DNA from 3 places in the Staphylococcus pseudoxylosus genome. Region 2 is predicted to be linked to each of the others. Evidence: predicted binding sites of a transcription regulator. Region 2 holds the regulator's gene; each other region holds the start of a gene.

Region 1 (7,052 bases), 940 kb from region 2:
CGAATTGAAATTATTTAATGCCTCTCATGCCTCTAACAATTTTTGGTACAAAAGCAAGGACAATAAGACTTACGACAATTGCGATAACACCTAAGAATAAGAAATAGTTCTTATAGCCTAGTGGTTCGATTAAATGAACAAGTGTACCATTAATCGCTTGTGCACATGCATTTGTTAATAACCATAAGCTCATCATTTGTGTGTTAAACGCTTTTGGCGCTAATTTAACAGCGGCACTATTACCAGTTGGAGATAAACATAGTTCACCAATCACACAGATGATATACGAAAGGATAACCCAGTTAACACTTAACATTGAACCATCTGATGAATGTCCGATTAAACCTATCATGATATATGAAGCACCAGCTAATAATGCACCTAAAACAAATTTTGTCGCTATGCTTGGTTGGCGTCGAGCCATTTTGGCCCATATGATTGACACAACTGGAGCTAATAATACGATAAATAATGGATTAATGGATTGGAAAAGTGTTGGCCCAAAGTCTGTCTTCCATCCAAAAATATTTAATTTCATATCACTGCTTTCAAAAGCGAATAAGTTAAGTACATTTGCCCCTTGTTCTTGAATAGACCAGAATAAAACACCTAAAACAAACAACGGTATAAATGCAATAACACGTGAACGTTCATCGTCTGTTACTTCTTTACTGCGTATCATTATTGTAAAGTAAATAATAGGTAATGCTATACCGAGTACTAATACAGTTGTACTGACGATACTAAATGAAAGTGTACCTGTTAAACCAGTAATAATTAATACAGCAGCAATAATTAGCGTTACAACCGCAAATATTAAACCATATTTTTTCTTCTCTTGTTGGTTTAATGGATTAGTAGGTTTTGTACCAACATCACCAATGTTTTTCTTATTGAAAAGTATGTACCAAATCAAACCAAGTGCCATACCAATGGCTGCAATTAAGAAACCGGCATGGAAATTCCCGCTATCTACAAATTGATTTAAAATTAATGGTGAAAGTAATCCACCTAAGTTTACTGACATATAGAAAATAACAAAACCTGCGTCTATACGCGTGTCATTTTCTGGATATAATCTACCAACAATATTTGAAATACTTGGTTTCATTAAACCAGAACCAATTATAATGAAAAACATTGAGATAAATAGTCCGATAACATCTAATGGTAAACTTAAGAAAATGTGACCAATAATAATTAATACACCACCATAAAATGTGGCTTTACGTGTACCAGTAATTCTATCTGAAATCCAACCTCCAAGTACTGAGGTCATGTAAATTAATGCACCATACACAGCCATTACTGATTGTGCAGTGCTTTTATCCATACCAAGTCCACCGTCTTTGATAGCGAAATACATATAGAAGATTAATAATGCACGCATACCATAGTAGCTAAATCTTTCCCAAAATTCTACGAAGAATAAAACACCGAGTCCTTTAGGGTGACCAAAAAAACCTTTTTGAGGAATTGATTCGACTGTTGGATCTTGTGATGTATACTTATCTTGCATAAAACATTCCCGTCCTTCCTTGCTCCCAATAAAAATGTATAAAAAAGATTTTACGCTTAATTAAATTTAATTGCAATAATATTCTCAAAATAGCAATATTCTGAATGTTCTGATAAATTATAATTAATATACAACTATAATTATATTCCAGTAAATATAATTAACAGTGTTCACAGGACGCATAAAATTGGTAATGCTTGTGTTGGATTTTTAGTTAAGAATGATATGATCACGCTGAAAGAGGTTAGAGATGCGGTTAGGAGTAATCTGGCTACAGAGCATATGTGTAAGGATCAGCAATGTATTAGTGGGATAAAGATATAAGGCAGGGATATTTCAAATCAACTGCTTTTTAAAGGTAGTCAGAATTGAACGTAAGACAAAACAGCCCAAGACAATATTGTCTTGGGCTGTTAATCAAGTTAAGGATAGATGACAGGAGCATAGTTACACCGTATATAAAATTATTTCTCCTAGTCATCTGTTCAATTAAGTTAATTAATAAACGCCTTTCATTGCGCGTTTTACTTTTGGTGAAATGAGTAGTAATAATACACCAATGACTACTGCAACAAGACCTGAATACATAAAGTAATCACTTTGATTCATCTTAGTATAGACAACAACGAGTTGTGCGTTGAGTCCTTGTGCAGTTGCGTTACTAAGCATCCATAAGCTCATCATACGTGCTGTGAATGCAATAGGAGCTAATTTTGTAGTTGTTGATAAACCAACAGGTGAGATACAAAGTTCACCAATTGTTATCAATAAGAAACTAAGTACAAGCCATAATGGATTAACTAACTCATTGCCTGTAGCTAACGGAATGATCATTACTAAATATGATAGACCGGCAATAATTGCACCAAATGCAAATTTATATACAGTAGGCGGGTTGTGTTTCCCTAATTTCATCCATAACGTTGCAAATACTGGTGCTAATACAACGATAAATATTGGATTTAAGGATTGTGCCCAAGCTGCTGGAATTGTAAAGTCAAATAATCCATTGGTAAGGACTGACATTTCTAATTGTGTTTTTTTATCTGCAAACGTTGCTAAAATTGTTGAGCCTTGTTCTTGAATCATCCAAAAAGCTACAGATGTTATGTACAGTGGTACGTAACTATATACACGTGAACGCTCATCTTTAGTTACATCTTTACTTACAATCATGTTAATGAAAATGTAAATAGGTAATACGATACCTAAAATAGTAATTAAGAAACTGAAGTTTTCAAGCGTCAGTGCATTGAATAAATGCAAAACTAATAAATAAACTAAGAATAATAAGATGACACCACCAGATATAAAACCGAATTTCTTAAGCTCTGGTCTTGTTAATGGATTTGGGACGTTACGTCCAGCAAAACCTAAGTTTTTCTTACGTTTAATCGCATAGACAACTAAACCACAGAACATACCGATTGCAGCAGCTAAGAAACCTGCATGGAAACTAATTCTAGTTTGTAAGAAACCAGTTAATAACGGTGCAAGTAAGCTACCTAAGTTGATTCCCATATAGAATAATGTAAATGCAGCGTCTCGGCGTACATCATTACGGTCATATAATTCACCAACTGTAGTTGAGATGTTTGGTTTTAACAAACCTGTACCTGCAATGATGACAGCTAATGCAATCATGACTAATGTTAAATTATTTGGTAATGATAGTAATAAATGACCAATCATGATCAGGATACCACCATAGAAGACGGCATTTTGAGTGCCGGTGATCCTATCGGCAATCCAACCGCCAATCACGCCCGACATGTAGATTAAGGTACCGTATATTGCAACGATTTGCATCGCGACGGCTTGGCTTAATCCGAAACCACCTTCAGCTACACTATAGTATAGGTAAAAGATTAAAATGGCTTTCATACCGTAGTAACTGAATCTCTCCCAAAATTCAGTGAAGAATAGTGTACTTAGTCCTTTTGGATGTCCGAAGAAACCTTTGTTTGGAATACTTTTCATTATTTCTTCGTGTGTGTAATCAATCTTTTTCATAAATTCCCTCCCCCTAAACGGTTGGATTTATTCTATACCGTTTTTACAAAAATAACAAGTGTATATATGAAAAGTACAAAATTTAATGAATAATCAGTTAATTAACGATAAAAAAGTATAAAAAAATAAACTATCAAAGATGTCATGTAGTTAAGTTTCTTTGATAGTTTATGGAAATAGAGAATTAACGATTATCTATTTTTTCAGGATATAAATCATGATTCATTAAACGATGTTCTGCCATTTTTTCATACTTAGAATCTGGGCGACCATAATTCGTATAAGGATCGATTGAAATACCACCACGAGGCGTGAATTTCCCCCAAACTTCGATATAGTGAGGGTCCATTAATTCGATTAAGTCTTTCATAATGATATTCATACAATCTTCATGGAAATCACCATGATTTCTAAAACTAAATAAGTATAGTTTTAATGATTTTGACTCAACCATTTTTACATTGGGTATATAAGAAATATAAATTGTCGCAAAATCAGGTTGGCCCGTAATTGGACAAAGTGATGTGAATTCTGGACAATTAAATTTTACAAAGTAGTCACGTCCTGGATGTTTGTTATCAAATGATTCTAGGACTGCTGGGTCATAGTCGAATTCATATTTATTATTTTGATTGCCAAGTAAAGTAATATCTTGTAAATCTTCTGTGTTACGTCCTTCGCTCATAATTGAAAACTCCTTTAAATTTATGGTTTTTGTTCTGCTTTTTGAATTGTAGTAGGTTGTCTTCTTGCTTTTTCAAACATATAGTAACTAGACCCAATGATAATCATATAGCCAAGTACTGCGTAAAAGTCTGGTGATTCACCAAATAAGATAAAGCCAAATAAAGCGGTAAAGATAATAGATGCATAAGTAAAGATAGAAATATCTTTAGCAGGTGCATAGCTATAAGCAAGCGTAATACCGATTTGACCTGCGGCAGCTGATAGACCAGCACCGATTAAATACCATACCTGAGTCATTGTCATTGGCTCAAATGTAAATATAGTAAATGGTATCAGAACAATAATGGAAAAGAATGAAAAATAGAATACAATCGTATAGGGTGCTTCGCGTGTACTAAGTGCCCTGACACAAGTGTAAGCACTTGCTGCAAATATACCAGATAATAACCCTGCTATAGCTGGAAACATAGATGATGAAAATTCTGGTTTTACCACAAATAACATGCCTGCTATAGCTACGATCATAGCTATAAATTGATAATTACGAACCTTTTCATTTAAAAATATTAAACTAAGTAAGATAGTCCAAAATGGATTTAACTTCATTAAGGTATCAGCATCGCTTAGAATCATATGATCTATTGCATAAATATTTAGCAAAACACCAATCAAACCTAAGGTTGAACGCGAAATCAACAGGGGTTGACTGCTGAGTTTACCAAATAGGGGTTGTTTATATTTGAAAATAAAATACATAGGTATAAACATTGCTACTAAATTTCGAGCAAGTGACTTTTGGTATACCGGTAAGTCACCAGCTAGTCTGAAGAAAACAGACATAAAGCTAAAACCAACTGCTGAAATAAGTATGGCAATGATACCCTTAACTTTAGGATTCACATGTATCGCCTCAATTGTTAGTTTTTAACGTATATATATTAGCATATATTTCTAGAATATGTATATATCCTTGAAACTCTGAGGAAACTATATTATGCTTATATAAACGAACAAACGTTCTGTTTTTAGTATGGTAATTTACAATTTATCTAAATAGAATTTATAGTTTGTGTGATATGTGTTGTGGGCAATGCGAAGTGTTTTAATACCTAAACCACGCTAAATCAAGCGTTACAAGATTTTTTTAAAAAGCAAATGAAAACACCTTAAATTCTGAAAAAAATTTTTTTGTAACTAAAAACATCTGTTTAAAGTTGAATTGGTGCCATTTATCTCTCATCTTCAACATTTTGTCAAAAACAAAGGTCTTTAAATAAGGTTCTGAATTATGTATAATGAAACACATAATATAGTATTGATGACCAAGATAAAACACAATATATTGTGTTTTATATACGTAGTCACTTTATTTATAATAAACCAAATTTTAAGTAAAATAACACCATTGAGAGCGTTTAATAATGACAAATCAAGCATAAATACTTAATTAATGATTTTTTACATACCAACATATAGATAACAAGTTTACTATATATAGTGGTTCACTCCAAAAAGTTAATACTAGTTATCATTTCTTAAGTATGAATTGTAATAGTGAGATTTTATAGTTGTGATTTTTCATTAATAAAATATGAGTTAAATTAAGAAAGAAGGTGGTCCTATGAAGGTTGTCTATTTTTCATTTTCCGGTAATGTGCGCAGATTCATCAAAAAAACTGAGCTTACGAATGTGATGGAAATTACACAAAGTAATTGTTCTGAGAAAATTGAAGAACCATTCATATTGGTCACTGGAACGATAGGATTTGGCGAGGTACCACAACCAGTTCAGTCATTTTTAGATGTAAATAAAAATTTATTAAAAGGCGTTGCAGCGAGCGGAAATCGCAATTGGGGTCAAAACTTTGCGAAAGCTGGACGGTCTATCTCAGAAAAATATCAAGTTCCTTTATTAATGAAATTTGAAGTACAAGGAACACAAAATGATATTAGCGAATTTAAAGATAAGGTGGGGCATTTCAATGAAGATTATGGACGAGAAGAAATACAATCATATTGAGTTAAATAACGAGGTTACTAAACGTAAAGATAATGGCTTTTTCAATTTAGAAAAGGATCAAGAAGCATTAGCAGTATATTTAGAAGAAATAGAAGACAAAACGATATACTTTGATACTGAAATCGAACGCCTTCACTATCTCGTTGATAATGATTTCTATTTTGACTTATTTGCAAAATATTCAGAAGCAGATTTGATAGAAATAACAGATTACGCTAAAAGTATTCCCTTTAAATTTGCGAGTTACATGTCTGCAAGTAAGTTTTTCAAAGATTATGCTTTAAAAACAAACGATAAAAGTCAATATTTAGAAGATTATAAGCAACACGTAGCAATCGTAGCATTATATCTAGCAAATGGTCATAAAGCAACAGCTAAACAATTTATTTCAGCAATGGTTGAACAACGTTACCAACCAGCAACACCTACATTCTTAAATGCTGGTCGTGCTCGTCGAGGTGAACTTGTATCTTGTTTCTTACTTGAAACAGATGACAGTTTAAATTCAATTAATTTCATTGATTCAACAGCTAAACAATTAAGTAAAATTGGTGGCGGTGTTGCTATTAATTTATCTAAGCTACGCGCACGTGGCGAAGCGATTAAAGGTATCAAAGGCGTTGCCAAAGGTGTACTTCCAGTTGCAAAATCACTTGAAGGTGGCTTTAGCTATGCAGATCAACTTGGACAACGTCCTGGCGCGGGTGCAGTTTATTTAAATATTTTCCACTACGATGTTGAAGAATTTTTAGATACGAAAAAAGTAAACGCTGATGAAGATTTACGTTTGTCTACAATTTCAACAGGGTTAAT
Region 2 (7,052 bases):
TACATCTAGTTTCGGACCATAGAATGCCGCTTCACCAATGGCTTCTTCATAATCTAAGCCTAACTCATCAACAGCTTCCTTCAACATGCTCTCTGCTCTATTCCACATTTCATCGTCATCGAAGTATTTCTCTTTGTCCTCTGGATCTCTATAACTTAGTCTGAAGCTATAGTTTTCAAAGTTAAAGTCTTTATATACATCAATAATTAGATTAACAACACGTTTAAATTCTTCTTTAATTTGATCCGGACGAACAAAGATATGCGCATCATTTAGAGTCATACCACGTACACGTTGTAAACCTGACACAGCTCCACTTGCTTCATAACGGTGCATTGTGCCTAATTCAGCAATTCTTATTGGCAATTCACGATATGAATGTGGTTTATTAGCATAAATCATCATATGATGTGGACAATTCATTGGTCTAAGCACCATTTCTTCATGCTCATCAAGTTTCATTGTTGGGAACATATCCTCTTGATAATGATCCCAGTGACCAGATGTTTTATATAAATCAACATTAGCCATAACCGGTGTGTAAACATGGTCATAGCCCATGCTCACTTCTTTGTCTACGATGTAACGTTCAATTTCTCGACGGATTGTTGCACCGTTTGGTAACCAAAGTGGTAAACCAGCGCCTACCAATGGATTGTTTGAGAATAGCTCTAGTTCCTTACCAATTTTACGATGATCACGTTCTTTTCTTTCTTCAAGCATTTGTAAGTGTGCTTTCAAATCCTTTTTATCGAAAAATGCTGTACCATAAATACGTTGTAGCATTTTGTTGTTACTATCACCACGCCAATAAGCTCCAGCTGTCGATAATAGTTTAAATTCTTTAATTTTTGAAGTTGAAGGTACATGTACACCACGACATAAATCTGTAAATTCACCTTGAGTGTATAATGTGACATTTTCATCTTCAGGAATTGCATTTATAAGTTCTAATTTATAAGGGTCTTCTGAGAAAAATGCTTTAGCTTCATTACGAGAAACAACCTTACGCTCTATTGGGTAATTCTCATTAACAATCTGTTTCATTGTCTTTTCAATTTTCTCAAAATCATCCGAAGAAAGACTCTCTTCCATATCAAAGTCATAATAAAAACCACCTTCAATTACGGGACCAACACCAAAGTTTACATTTCCATATAAACGTTTTAATGCTTGTGCCATAAGATGGGCTGTTGAATGTCGTAACACTTCCAAAGCTTCATCTGTACCAGGTGTAACGATTTCAATATCGCCATCTTCTTCAATTGGTCTAGTTAAATCAATTAGTTGACCATTCAACTTTCCAGCTACGGCTTTTTTTCTTAATCCTGGACTTATTGATTGTGCTATATCTTCTGTTGTTGTGCCTTTATCAAACACTTTCGCATTACCATCTGGAAATTTTATATTAATTTGGTCCATTTAACATTCCTCCTATTTATTCAAGCACTTAAATCAAAGCGAAATACAATTTATCAATAATCGCAGAGAAAATAAAAAGACCCCATCCCTATAAAGGGACGAGGTCTTCGTGGTACCACCCTAAATTAAAACTTTTCTGCATAAATACAAAATAGCTTCTCTCTACGTAAGATAACGGTCTTGAGCCGGATGTTCATTACAACATCACTGACGAAGGAGTAATCAATAAATATACTTACCATATCTCAACATCCAATGGCTCTCTGTGAAGTAGTGAAATATCAATCGTATCTTCGTTTCATTTCGTTTGATTTAGATTTAATTATATTATACAACATTTATTTTAGATTTCAATCGTTCCTATAATTTTTTCCTTCTAAATAATAAGGTGTCGCCAAAGTTTTGATACGTTCCATAATTCGGGCTGCCTTTGTCTTCTCAGTACCATCACGCGTTACCGAAAGATGATACTCTAATTCTTCAAAGCTTAAATTAGAACTAAAAAATGTTGGTAATTCCTGTACCATTCTGTAATGTAATAGCGGCCCTATAACTTCATCTCTAGCCCATGGTGTAATTTCTTCAGCACCGATATCATCTAACATTAAAATATTCGCTTCTCGTACTCTGGATAATTTTGTTTCAAAACTTCCATCCTTAAAGCCGCCTTTAAGTGAACGAATAAATTCAGGCAAATAGACAATAGTAGAAGGAATTTTTTCCGTTTTTAACTGATTCGCAATGGCGCCTAAAATAAATGACTTCCCTGTTCCAAATGGGCCATGCAAGTATAATCCTTTAACTTGAGGATCGTGTTTCGTGATTTTATCACAAATTTTGTTTGCTGCCATTGCAACATCTAATCTATCTCTTCTATCCATATATATATCTTCAAGTTTAGCGTCTAAAGTATCACGTTGCATATGGTGCGAAGTAATTAGATGAGAGTTAAACCTTTCTTCATCATACTTTATCTTACACGGGCATGGTAAATAACGAATTTTGATATGGTTACTTTCAATATATAGTTCTGGAACATGGCCTTTTACAAAGTTAGGACAATCCTTATAAGCATGTCCATCATAGTGTTTCACTTGGTCTTTGTATTCTTGCAAAATATTTAAGTCTTCATCTATCATGGCATTTGTCAATTCTGATTGATGCTCATTTAAAAAGCGTTTAACATCAGGATCATTAATCACATCTTTTTTTATTTTTTCTATGCGTTTTGATAAATCATCTGACTCTCCCATGATATTATTAAAAGATTTCATTTATTCGCCCTCCTTCCATCTATTTTTTAATTGATTTAAAAATTGCTCTCTGTCATTTTTTAGCTTCTCATCTTCTTCGTCGTTATGCTGTTGGTTATCTTTTTCTGGTTTCTCATCTCGCTCTTCTAACCATTTCGGTGTCATCTCTCTAGAAGCTAATTGTTTTTGTTTATATCGATTTTTGGTCGGATAAGATTCTTTTTTAGGTTGATTAACTTTCATTGCATATTCATATGCCTGTTCAGCCGTTTTAATACCTTTTTTCTTCCAATTTGATGCTATTTCAAAAATATAAGTTTTAGGTAACTTCATATCTTCCTTCAACATAACAAATTGCAATAGAATATTAATAACACCAAAAGATAAGTTTTCACGTTCAATCAATTCTTCAATCATGAATTTTTGCTGTGTAGTCGGTTCAGATTCTGACCACGATGCTAACATATCAATTGGGCTTGTTTGCTCCAATTGTACCAACCAATTATCAGATTGACTTGACGTTTCTTCAGAAGTGTTTACTTGTGAAGGAACATTATCTTTTTCTGATTTAACTTGTAAATTGGGTAACTGTTGTTCATGTTCCATTAAATAATAAGTACGTGCGTGTTTTCTTAATTCTTCAAAAGATAATTCTTGCGCACTCGTTATCGATTTTAAAATAATACGCTTCATCGATTCAGGCGTCAAACCATATAATGTTGCAATTTGTGTTATTAACGCTTTCGCATCATTCGTAACAATTTTTGAACTAATAAAATGATTCTGCAACAAATCATATAATGTTTCAAAGTCAAAGTGAACGCGTGTAAGGTCTAAACCTTCATACGGCTTATCATCTTGGATGTATGTTGTATCTTGTGCTAATGCTTTATTAGGGATTTTAAAAACATCAGTAAATGTGCGTGTTATATCTTGATAACTGTTTAAGTCGATAGCATTTTTGGTTTCAAAGTGACGTTTTAATTGTTGGTAACGTTGCTTGCTCACCTCACTATATAGATAAACTGATAGCATAGGGTCACTGAAAAACTGTTTCGCAGTAGGAGGTTGATTAAGAACATAAACAAATGAGGAATGCTGCTCGTTATGATTTACATAAGATTTTACCAATCCAATACCTTCCAACAAATCCATTTCTTTTCTGAATTCTAATAGATTAATTTTCAACTCACTCATAATAATATAGTGCGTCAACACCGCATCTACTTCGTGGTCCACAAATTGGTTTAAATAATGATATAGTCCCGTCGCATTAGCGCCTATCATCGGTGTAAACAATCTGTTCAAGATTTCTAAATGATTATTATTTAAATAAAATTCACGCACGATAGTAAAATTATCATGTGGTCTCAATCCATAATCATATGATTGTAACCCCATTTACGAATCACTCCGTTTATTATTTACTAATATACCTTGCATTGATTGCAATAATTGATCTACATCTTTGAATTCTTTATAAACAGAAGCAAATCGTACATAGGACACTTGATCTACGTGCATAAGTAGATTCATCACATGTTCTCCTATTTCTCTAGAAGAAATTTCTGCGTGTCCCTCATCACGCAACTTCCATTCTACGTTATTAGTAATATCTTCTAATTGTTGGTAACGAACCGGTCTCTTTTCACAAGAACGTACTAAACCATTTAATATTTTCTCACGCGAAAATTGCTCCCGGGTTCCATCTTTTTTCACCACGATAAGTGGTCTTTTCTCTATATGTTCAAAGGTTGTGAATCTTGTTTCACAATTTTCACATTCTCTTCTACGACGAATCGCATTAACTTCATCTGCATGTCTAGAGTCTACAACACGAGAATGAGTCGAATTACATTTCGGGCATTTCATCGAATTATCACCCTCTCATTTATGATTATCTTCTATTATACTATAAATATGCATGTCACAAAAGAATCGTATTACACAATTTAGCATATAAGAATTAATGCTGAATTATTTTTAACTAACTCTTATACATTTTTCTGATGACAACTCTTACTATAAAAGGATACTTCATTACACCAAATATTTGAATATATCTAGCTTCTTATTCCTCCTTGTGTTAATAACACTAATAAAACTCCCTCTAAGTTAGTATGCTTAAATGCAAACTAACTTAGAAGGAGTTTATAAATTAATACCATCATATTGTTATTACAGACATGATTTTAGTTTTAATATGTTACTGCTGCAACATCACTTTTCAGTAATTGACCAATTTGAACGGCAACATCCACAACTCTATTTGAATAGCCCCATTCGTTATCGTACCACGCAATTACTTTTACCTTATTATCATCCATAACCATTGTACTCTGTGTATCAATGATAGCAGAATGTGGATTAGTATTGAAATCCATTGAAACTAATGGTGCATCTTCGGTTGAAATAACACCTTGTAAATCATTGTCTTTAAATGCTTGATTAACTTGTTCTGCCGTTACATCTGCATCTAAATCTACAACCAAGTCTACTAAAGATACATTTTTTGTTGGTACTCTTAAAGCCATACCATGTAGTTTTCCTTCTAATTCAGGTAAGACTTCTTTTAATGCTTTTGCAGCACCTGTAGAAGTTGGGATAATACTTTCATTACATGAACGTGCACGTCTTAAATCTTTGTGAGGGTTGTCGATGTTATTCTGATCATTAGTAATAGCATGAACAGTAGTCATTAATCCATTTTGAATACCAAATTCATCATTTAAAACTTTAGCGACTGGTCCAATGCAATTTGTTGTACATGAAGCGTTGCTAAAGATATCGTATTGCTCTATGTCTAATTGATCATTATTTACACCCTTGACGATCATTTGCACATCGCCACCTTTTGATGGTCCTGTTAATAATACTTTTTTAGCACCTGCATTAATATGCGCAATTGCTTTATCTCCATGATTAAATTTACCTGTTGCCTCTATTGCTATATCAACATTCAATTCTTCCCAAGGTAAATTTTCCGGATTTCTATCAGATACCAATTGGATGACATGGTCATTCACTTTAATACCCTCTTCCGTTGGCTCTACTTTTAAATCATAAGCACCATGTGTTGTGTCATAGTTAATTAGGTGAGCAATTGTTTCAGCTGGGTAGCTAGCATTAATCGCTACAACATTCAAATCTTTATTATTGAGCGCAATTCTCAATACCATTCTACCTATTCTACCCATTCCGTTAATCGCAATATTTGTCGTCATTCGAAGCACCCCTCGTTTTAGTGTTATACTTTATGGAAATAGTATAACATAAATTAGATTTTAAGAAAGCGTTTTCTGAAACAAATGTAAATTTTTTTAATTTCAAATAATTTATACTTTTAGTTACACAAAAACATACAATTCAATTTCAATCCTCTTCTTTAAAACATCAGATGTAACATTATTGATCGTTGCAATATACACTGTTAAATAACTAATTTATCTTTATATATAAAAAACATCCAATTTTCATAACGAAAACTGGATGTTTATACACTTCTATTATTGTGCTTCTTCTGTGTCACTCTCAATGTAACCTTCTTCAAGCAACAAATTTTCTAAGTTTTGTTTAAGTTCTAATTTAGTATCTCTGTTATCTATAACATGATCTGCCATTCTACGTTTTTTATCAATTGATATTTGACTATATACACGTGCTTTCGCTTCTTCCATAGATAAGTCATTGCGTTCCATCAATCGATCTATTTGAATACTTTCTGAAGTGTACACTAGCCACACTTCATCTACAGTTTCTTGTAAATCATTTTCAAATAACAATGGAATATCCATAATCACATTATAACCTTGCTCAAGATATGTTTTCTTTTCTTCTTCCATTATATCGCGAACAATTGGATGAACGATTTCATTTAAAATCAATCTCTTCTCTGGTTGATTAAAAACAACTTCACCAACATACGATCTATTCATATTCCCATCTTCATCTATTGCTCCATCGCCAAATGCCTCTTTGACGCGTGCTAATCCTTCAGTTCCTTTTTCAACAGCTTGTCGAGATGCAATATCTGCATCTACAACTTTAAATCCGTGTGCTGTTAAAAGTTCTGATACTGTAGATTTACCTGATGCGATACCACCAGTTAGTCCTATAACTTTTGGCATATTCTCACTCTTCCTTTATTTTTGGCATGTAGGGCAGAAATGACTGTTTCTAGTTGCAATGACTTGCGTTTCTATGTCATTTCCACAAACCTTACAAACCTTTTGTTTATAAACATTAAGGTGCTGTTGCATTGTCCCAGTACTACCATCTGCATGACGATAGTCGGAGATGCTTGTTCCACCATATTTTATACCCGATTCTAACACATCTCGAACATAATAAAATAATATGTCGCGCTCTTGATTGTTT
Region 3 (7,052 bases), 1.1 Mb from region 2:
GTTCTACCTGAATCATCAGTAATATGATAATGTAATGGAGGCACTTCAGCTATATCATTGAGCGTGTGTGCGACAACATTTACGGATTTAGCATTTTCTATTAAATCTTCAATGTTTTTATTGTAACCCAACACCCATGTAATCACTTCACTTTGAGCAATGTTCATATACCCTTCTCTTACATCAGTGGCATATGTTGCATATCCTCTAAAATACTGTATTGAAGCACCGAGACCATGTTCATTTACGCCATCTGCAAATAAGAATCCTTCCATATCACTACCCGATCCAACAAAACCATACTTTGTTTTCCCTTTATATGCTACGCGTGATTCCCAATAAAAATGACGTGGTTGTACAGCGGGATTTCCTTTTAATTGATACACAAAATCCATTGTTCGCCCTAATATCACTTGATTACTTTTCGATAAATATGAAAAACCAGTGCACATGATTAATCTGCTCCTTTCACCCTTCTCTATGTCAAAAATTAATTACTTTATATCTTTCATCAATGTTTATTTTAGTTAATTATGCTTTATATTAATAGTAATTCGCTTGTGATATGCATCCGTTTATGAAAAGTTGACACTTGAAACTAACTTTCATCATTTAGCGACTTTCACTAATAATGACACTAAAAAGGACGAGACAGAAATCACCTTTTTCAAAAATGATTGTGTTGTCCCATCCCTATAAGTCTGACTATAAGTAAAAAGTCCGATATATTTTTATCCTAAATATACTTTACTGTATTAATATACACGCTATGATAATATCCTACTGTTTTGTTAAGTTGGTAATCGTAATTATAAGCTTATTTATCTCAACCTTGTTTCTACATTAAATTACATTAATTGTAGTTCGCATACTTGTGCCTGTGACAAAGATGCTTTTACGTCAATGACTCGCTGATTCAAAGAACCTTTATATGGTAAGTTAGGTTGATATAAATGGTTAATAAAAGGACCATCTATAAGCACATCTATATGATTAAGCAATTCATTTCTTTCACCTTTATCTTCCATTAAATATTCAAATAAAAAACCTGTCCAAACCCATAATGTCTTTGAATAGCCAAATTTTTCCCTAAATGCTTGGGCACACTTTAATGTAATGTCTAAATTACAAAATGGTTCTCCCCCTAAGATACTTAACCCGGAAATATATTCAGGTTCACAGTTTTCTAATATTTCTTCTAAGATTAAACCGTTAAACTTTTCACCATATCTAAAATTTTGCGCCACTTTGTTATAACAATTTGCACAGGCAAATGGACATCCTGAGACATATAAACTGCATCTGACACCTTCTCCATCAACAAAACTTTGTGACTCAATTTTGGCAATGTAACCTTGTCCTCTTTTAATATCTAATATTGTCATATGGTATGGTCTTTCAGATGTTTCACTCGAGCACACATTTCTTTATGTCTGCCTTCAATCGTAGGACGTTGGACTGGATTACCAAGATAGCCACATGTTCGTTTTACTACATCAACTGTAGTAGGGTCATCATTACCACACTCAGGACATTGATAGCCCGTTGCTGTTGTTTTAAAATCACCTTTAAAGTCACATTCCCTACAATGATCAATCGGAATGTTCGTGCCTAAATAGCTCACCTTATCATATGAATAATCCCATACTGCTTCTAACGCTTTTAAATTATGATTTAATTTCGGATATTCACAGTAATGGATGTAACCACCACTTGCATAAAAAGGATAATCCTTTTCAAAATCAATTTTCTCAAATGGTGTAATATCTTTTCTCACATCATAGTGGAATGAATTCTGGTAATATCCTTTATCAGTGACGTTTGGTATTTCACCATATTTCTCCATATCTAGTCTACAAAAACGATCAGTTAGAGACTCACTTGGTGTGCTATAAATACTGAACCAAATATCATATTGCTCAGTCCATTTCAACTGGTAAACTTTCATTGCCTTTAATATATCTAATGTAAATTTTTTAGCTATAGACTTTGTTTCCCAATTAGGACCATAAAACACTGTAGCGGCTTCATACAAACCGATATATCCCATAGATAAAGTAGCTCGTTTTCCTTTTAACAACGTCATAATATCTTCTGTATCCGTTAAACGATGTTTAAATGCACCATTTTTATATAAAATAGGCGCATTATCAGGTGTTACTTCAGAAATACGTTGAATGCGATATACGAGCGCATCATGCATTAGTGCCATTCGTTCATGAAATATCTTCCAAAACATTTCAATGTCACCATTAGATTCAATTGCCATTCTAGGCACATTTAATGTCACAACACCAAGGTTACATCTTCCATTATTCTCAAATTGTCCATCTTCGTTCTTCCAAGCTGGTAAAAATGAACGACACCCCATTGGAGCTTTAAAATCACCTAATATTTCGACCGTTTTATCATAATTCAAAATATCAGGATACATTCTTTTAGTAGAACATTCTAATGCCAATTGTTTTATATCATAATTCGGATCTTTCGAACTAAAATTTACGCCTTTTTTAATTGAAAACACAAGTTTTGGAAAAATGGCAGTGATACGATTTTTACCCAAACCTTTGATTCTAGTATTAAGTATTGCTTGTTGGATTTTACGGCTATATGTATCTGTTCCTAATCCAAACCCTAATGTTACAAAAGGTGTTTGACCATTTGATGTATACAATGTGTTGATTTCATATTCTAAACTTTCTATAGCACCTTCAATATCTTGTGAAACTCGATAATCAATGTAATTTTCTATGTCTTGTGATTGCACAAATTTTTCAGCCAATTCTCGATGCTTAGCTTCATTATATTGAACATAATGGCTCAGTAATTCATCAACCCTATCAATTGTACACCCTCCATATTGACTACTAGAAACATTGGCAATGATTTGTACAAGTTGGGCTGAAGCGGTTTGAATTGATTTAGGCGAAGTCACAGTTGCGTTACCAATTTGAAAACCATTCTTAAGCATACTTTCTGCATCTATTAAGCAACAATTCGTAAGCGGTTGAAAAGGATGATAATCTAAATCATGAAAATGTATGTCCCCTTCTTTATGAGCTGTTGCTACATGTTCTGGTAATAAATAATTTAGCGCATATGATTTAGATACTACACCGGCTGTTAAATCTCTCATTGTCGAAAATGTGGCACTATCCTTGTTGGCATTTTCATTTACCACTGTAGGATCTTTAGTTATTAAATGCTTTAAATCTTGTTCGAGTTTATTCATTTTATCCCCTCATTCCTATATATTGTGCCTTATTACAATTTATACTACAATATATAGTGTTTCAATGAGTGAGCTAGCCGTTCACAAATTCGTAAAATCATTTCGAAGTTTTTATGAACTTTAATTGCTTTTTCAAAATATCTGAATTAATAACATAAAAACATAGAAAACACTGCTAAACAATAGTTAATCATCCTATTGTCTAATCAGTGTTTTAAATTATTTTATATTCAACTCAAACTCTTTACAATTTCTCTATAAATTTTCTCGGCTGTCTCCTCATTTTCAACACCATAGACATTCATTCTTCCGTCTTTAAACAGGGTGATTTCATGAGGCCCATATGACAATAGTTTCACAAAGTCATTAGTTTTTTTTACGGTCATAGGTAAATAATCAGTATGGTTAAACATGTCGGCATTAAAGCGTAACAAAAACATGTCTCCGCATTGCTTCTCTATCTTGGTATCATATTTATCATTTAATAATGCATAATCATGTTTCTCACAAACATTACAATCACTTTGTTTTAAAGCACTAATGTCCATAGACTTATATTGCATATTAAAGCAATCCATAGTTATAAGTTTTTTTGAAAATGCTTCGTTAGAGACCCATCTCATTAGCTCGGAAACTTGCATACTAGCTACTTGATAAATCACTGGTGGTAGCACACCATTTATTGCACAACTTTCACCAGTACTTGGCATTGTTTCAAGTAGACATTTCAAGCATGGACCTTGATCATCGATACCATAAACAGTACCTTTACTACCAACTGCAGCACCATAAATCCAAGGTATATTTTGCTTGTTACAAGATTCATTGATTAAATATCTGATTTTAAAATGGTCCATACCATCTATAACAATATCCGGATGATATGTCGTTAATAGATTTTCAATATTTAAATTTGTTATTTCACAATCTATTGCTGTCACTTGTACGTTACTATTGATTTGATTCAACTTATGCTTTAATGCTTCAACTTTAGGTAACATCTGTTCCGCATCCAACTCATCATATAATGCCTGTCTATGTATGTTGGACAATTCAACAATATCCATATCGATTACAGTAAGTGAGCCTACCCCCATCCTTACTAACATTTCTGCACTGTGACTACCCAGTGCACCTACACCCATAATCATGACGTGTGTTTTTTGAAGTTGACTTTGACCTTGCTCACCAAACTGATGATACCTTACTTGTCGATTGTATCGTTCTATCATAAGAACCCAATACCTTCAGTTGGGCTCGATGCTTGTGCTGTATACTTCACAGGTATTCTTCCTGCTTCATAACTCAATCTTCCTGCATTAATCCCTTTATTCATTGCTTCTGCCATTTTCACAGGATTTGCTGCACTTGATATTCCTGTATTAAGTAAAATACCATCAGCACCTAATTCCATCGCATGACAAGCATCTTTAGGTGAACCAATACCTGCGTCTACGATTACTGGTACATTAACGCGTTCAATAATATAGCGCAAATTTAATGGGTTATTGATTCCTCTCCCCGTACCAATAGGTGAGGCAAGTGGCATAATTGCATGAACACCTAACTCTTCTAAGCGTTTCGCTAACACAACATCATTAGATATATACGGACAAACCGTATAACCTTTGTCTAATAACACTTTACATGCTTCATATGTTTCTAGTGGGTCTGGAAGTAATGTTTCGTCATCACCAATGACTTCTACCTTAATCATGTCGCAAACACCTGCGTGGTTAGCAATTTCTGCTATACGGATTGCTTCTTTAGCTGTCTTAGCCCCTGCAGTATTAGGAAATGTGATGAATTTCGATAAATCAACTTTTGCTAATGGATTTGGTAAATCTTTGTCATATAAATTCATGCGTCTCACTGCAAAAGTTAATACTTCTGTTTCTGACGCTTCAATAGCCTTAGTTTGTATCTCCTCATTATCAAATTTTCCTGTACCTAATAATAATCTTGAATTTAATGTAAAGTTGCCTATTTTAAACATATTAACCGCCTCCTACAAATTCTAATAATTCTAAGTTATCTTCATCATTGACTATTCGAGATGTAAATTGTTCTCGCTTAATTAATGTTTCATTATGCTCTACAATAATCCGTGTTTCATCCAGTCCTAATGATTGAATTATTTCTTGTATATTAATTGGTTGTTCAAAGTTAAATACATCACCATTAATCTTACATTTCATTTCGTTCACCTCTCCTAATCTGAAAATCGTACAATTGTTTTGGCCTATGCCCGCTGATAATCCATTGACTCATCAACTCACCTATTAAAGGCGAAAGTAAAATTCCATTGCGATAATGGCCAGCAATCACAAATAAGTCTTTATCTACTTCATCCATAATAGGCTGTTCATTTTGACAATAAGGCCGTATACCTGACCATTGATTTATGATTTTTCCATTTTTTAAATCAGGTATATAGTGCAAAGCCTGTGACTTAAGCCAAGCTTTTCCTGAATTAGACACCCCAACTGAGTAGTCATCAAAGTAACTTGTTGCACCGACTAAATATCTATTCTTTAATTTAGGGACGACGTAACAACCATTTGTCAGGAACATGGTAACATCCAAATTCAAATCGGGTTGTTCTATCAATAGTACTTCCCCTTTCACACCACTTACCGCTTCACAAGGTAAATATTGCCGTAAAAGTTTGCTTGTCCAAGCACCACCCGTGACAATTAACTTTTCAGTATAATAGGTTCCACTTTGTGTCTCCACGCGGTAGCCACTTTTTTCGGATTCAATATTGGTCACAGTTGTTTGGTATATCCTATCTATATGTCGATGTGAAAGTGACTTTAACAACGCTTTGGTATAGCGGTTTGCATTAATTTGATTATCTTCAGGCATATAGATACCATTTGTATGTTTTGAAGTAATGGCCTCGTTGGACAGGTGCTGAACATCAGTCGGGCTAAGACGTTCTACAGATGTAAAATGTTGTCTTAAAAATTGATATTGTTGTTCAATCTTTTTATTATCATAATGATCCGTAGCCAATTTTATTAATCCGCTATTTAAATACTCAATATCCACACCAACCTCTTCAAACAAACTGTCTCTTAGCGGTTCGAACATCCTTTGAGAAGTTGTTGCCAAACTAAACAAAGCACTGTTTTCGGTAAATTCATTTTGCGCGCCTAACATCCCACCCGCTTTATAAGATGCATGCTTGCCTGCTTCATCTCTATCTATCACAGCTATATTCGCAAAAGTTTGACTTAACCCACGTGCAATTGACATGCCCATGACTCCTGATCCAATAATAATGACATCATACATGCCCATCCCACACTTCCTTCATATGCTTGAGTTTTTGTTTCGAGTATTGATTAAAAATAGAAATCCCGGCTATGCCTGAAAATTCATTAGGTAAAGAAGATAAAGTATGTTGATTTATACCTCCAATTGCAATAATCGGAATATCAATTTGTAGAGCTGCTTCAATCTCAGACTTTACTCTAGGTGTTTGCTGAGGTTTAGAAGGTGTCTCAAATACGTGTCCAAACAACACAAAATCTAGCCCCAAATATTTAGCGTTAGCAATAGCATCTTTATGATGCGTAGACATACTCACTTGTATATTGGGATAATTAGCTTGTACTTCCTCAACACAGGGGTCGTTTTCCCTAAAATGAATTGCCGACAAGTCACATTTTAGGATTACATTAATATCACTATGAACAATAATCTTATCCTTAGGAAACTCATTTTTTAGTAATTCATTAACCCACTGAATGACTTCTTCAGTATTCGTTGGCACTCTTATTAATAAGTAATCAATAACACTTTCGATTTCACA

The links. Region 2 encodes NrdR, which represses ribonucleotide reductase genes. Its sites were predicted from a motif close to AACACNATATATNGTGTT; they were not measured.
Region 1: nrdI (class Ib ribonucleoside-diphosphate reductase assembly flavoprotein NrdI) is a predicted target of NrdR. The motif match lies at 5,551-5,568, and genes of this name have one in related genera.
Region 3: nrdD (anaerobic ribonucleoside-triphosphate reductase) is a predicted target of NrdR. The motif match lies at 3,276-3,293, and genes of this name have one in related genera.

The regions. Positions count from the first base shown of each region.
Region 1 covers NZ_CP085024.1:2,260,621-2,267,672, reverse strand. Annotated here, with positions in the region: gene LG295_RS10910 (peptide MFS transporter) at 11-1,519, opposite strand; gene LG295_RS10905 (peptide MFS transporter) at 2,018-3,532, opposite strand; gene queF (preQ(1) synthase) at 3,717-4,217, opposite strand; gene LG295_RS10895 (DMT family transporter) at 4,238-5,119, opposite strand; gene nrdI (class Ib ribonucleoside-diphosphate reductase assembly flavoprotein NrdI) at 5,841-6,239, shown strand; gene nrdE (class 1b ribonucleoside-diphosphate reductase subunit alpha) at 6,202-7,052, shown strand, end outside.
Region 2 covers NZ_CP085024.1:1,316,365-1,323,416, reverse strand. Annotated here, with positions in the region: gene thrS (threonine--tRNA ligase) at 1-1,422, opposite strand, end outside; gene dnaI (primosomal protein DnaI) at 1,773-2,696, opposite strand; gene LG295_RS06315 (replication initiation and membrane attachment family protein) at 2,697-4,076, opposite strand; gene nrdR (transcriptional regulator NrdR) at 4,077-4,547, opposite strand; gene gap (type I glyceraldehyde-3-phosphate dehydrogenase) at 4,874-5,899, opposite strand; gene coaE (dephospho-CoA kinase) at 6,182-6,802, opposite strand; gene mutM (bifunctional DNA-formamidopyrimidine glycosylase/DNA-(apurinic or apyrimidinic site) lyase) at 6,818-7,052, opposite strand, start outside.
Region 3 covers NZ_CP085024.1:252,762-259,813, reverse strand. Annotated here, with positions in the region: gene LG295_RS01200 (choloylglycine hydrolase family protein) at 1-452, opposite strand, end outside; gene nrdG (anaerobic ribonucleoside-triphosphate reductase activating protein) at 849-1,385, opposite strand; gene nrdD (anaerobic ribonucleoside-triphosphate reductase) at 1,382-3,232, opposite strand; gene LG295_RS01185 (ThiF family adenylyltransferase) at 3,463-4,461, opposite strand; gene LG295_RS01180 (thiazole synthase) at 4,461-5,228, opposite strand; gene thiS (sulfur carrier protein ThiS) at 5,230-5,430, opposite strand; gene LG295_RS01170 (FAD-binding oxidoreductase) at 5,420-6,532, opposite strand; gene LG295_RS01165 (thiamine phosphate synthase) at 6,525-7,052, opposite strand, start outside.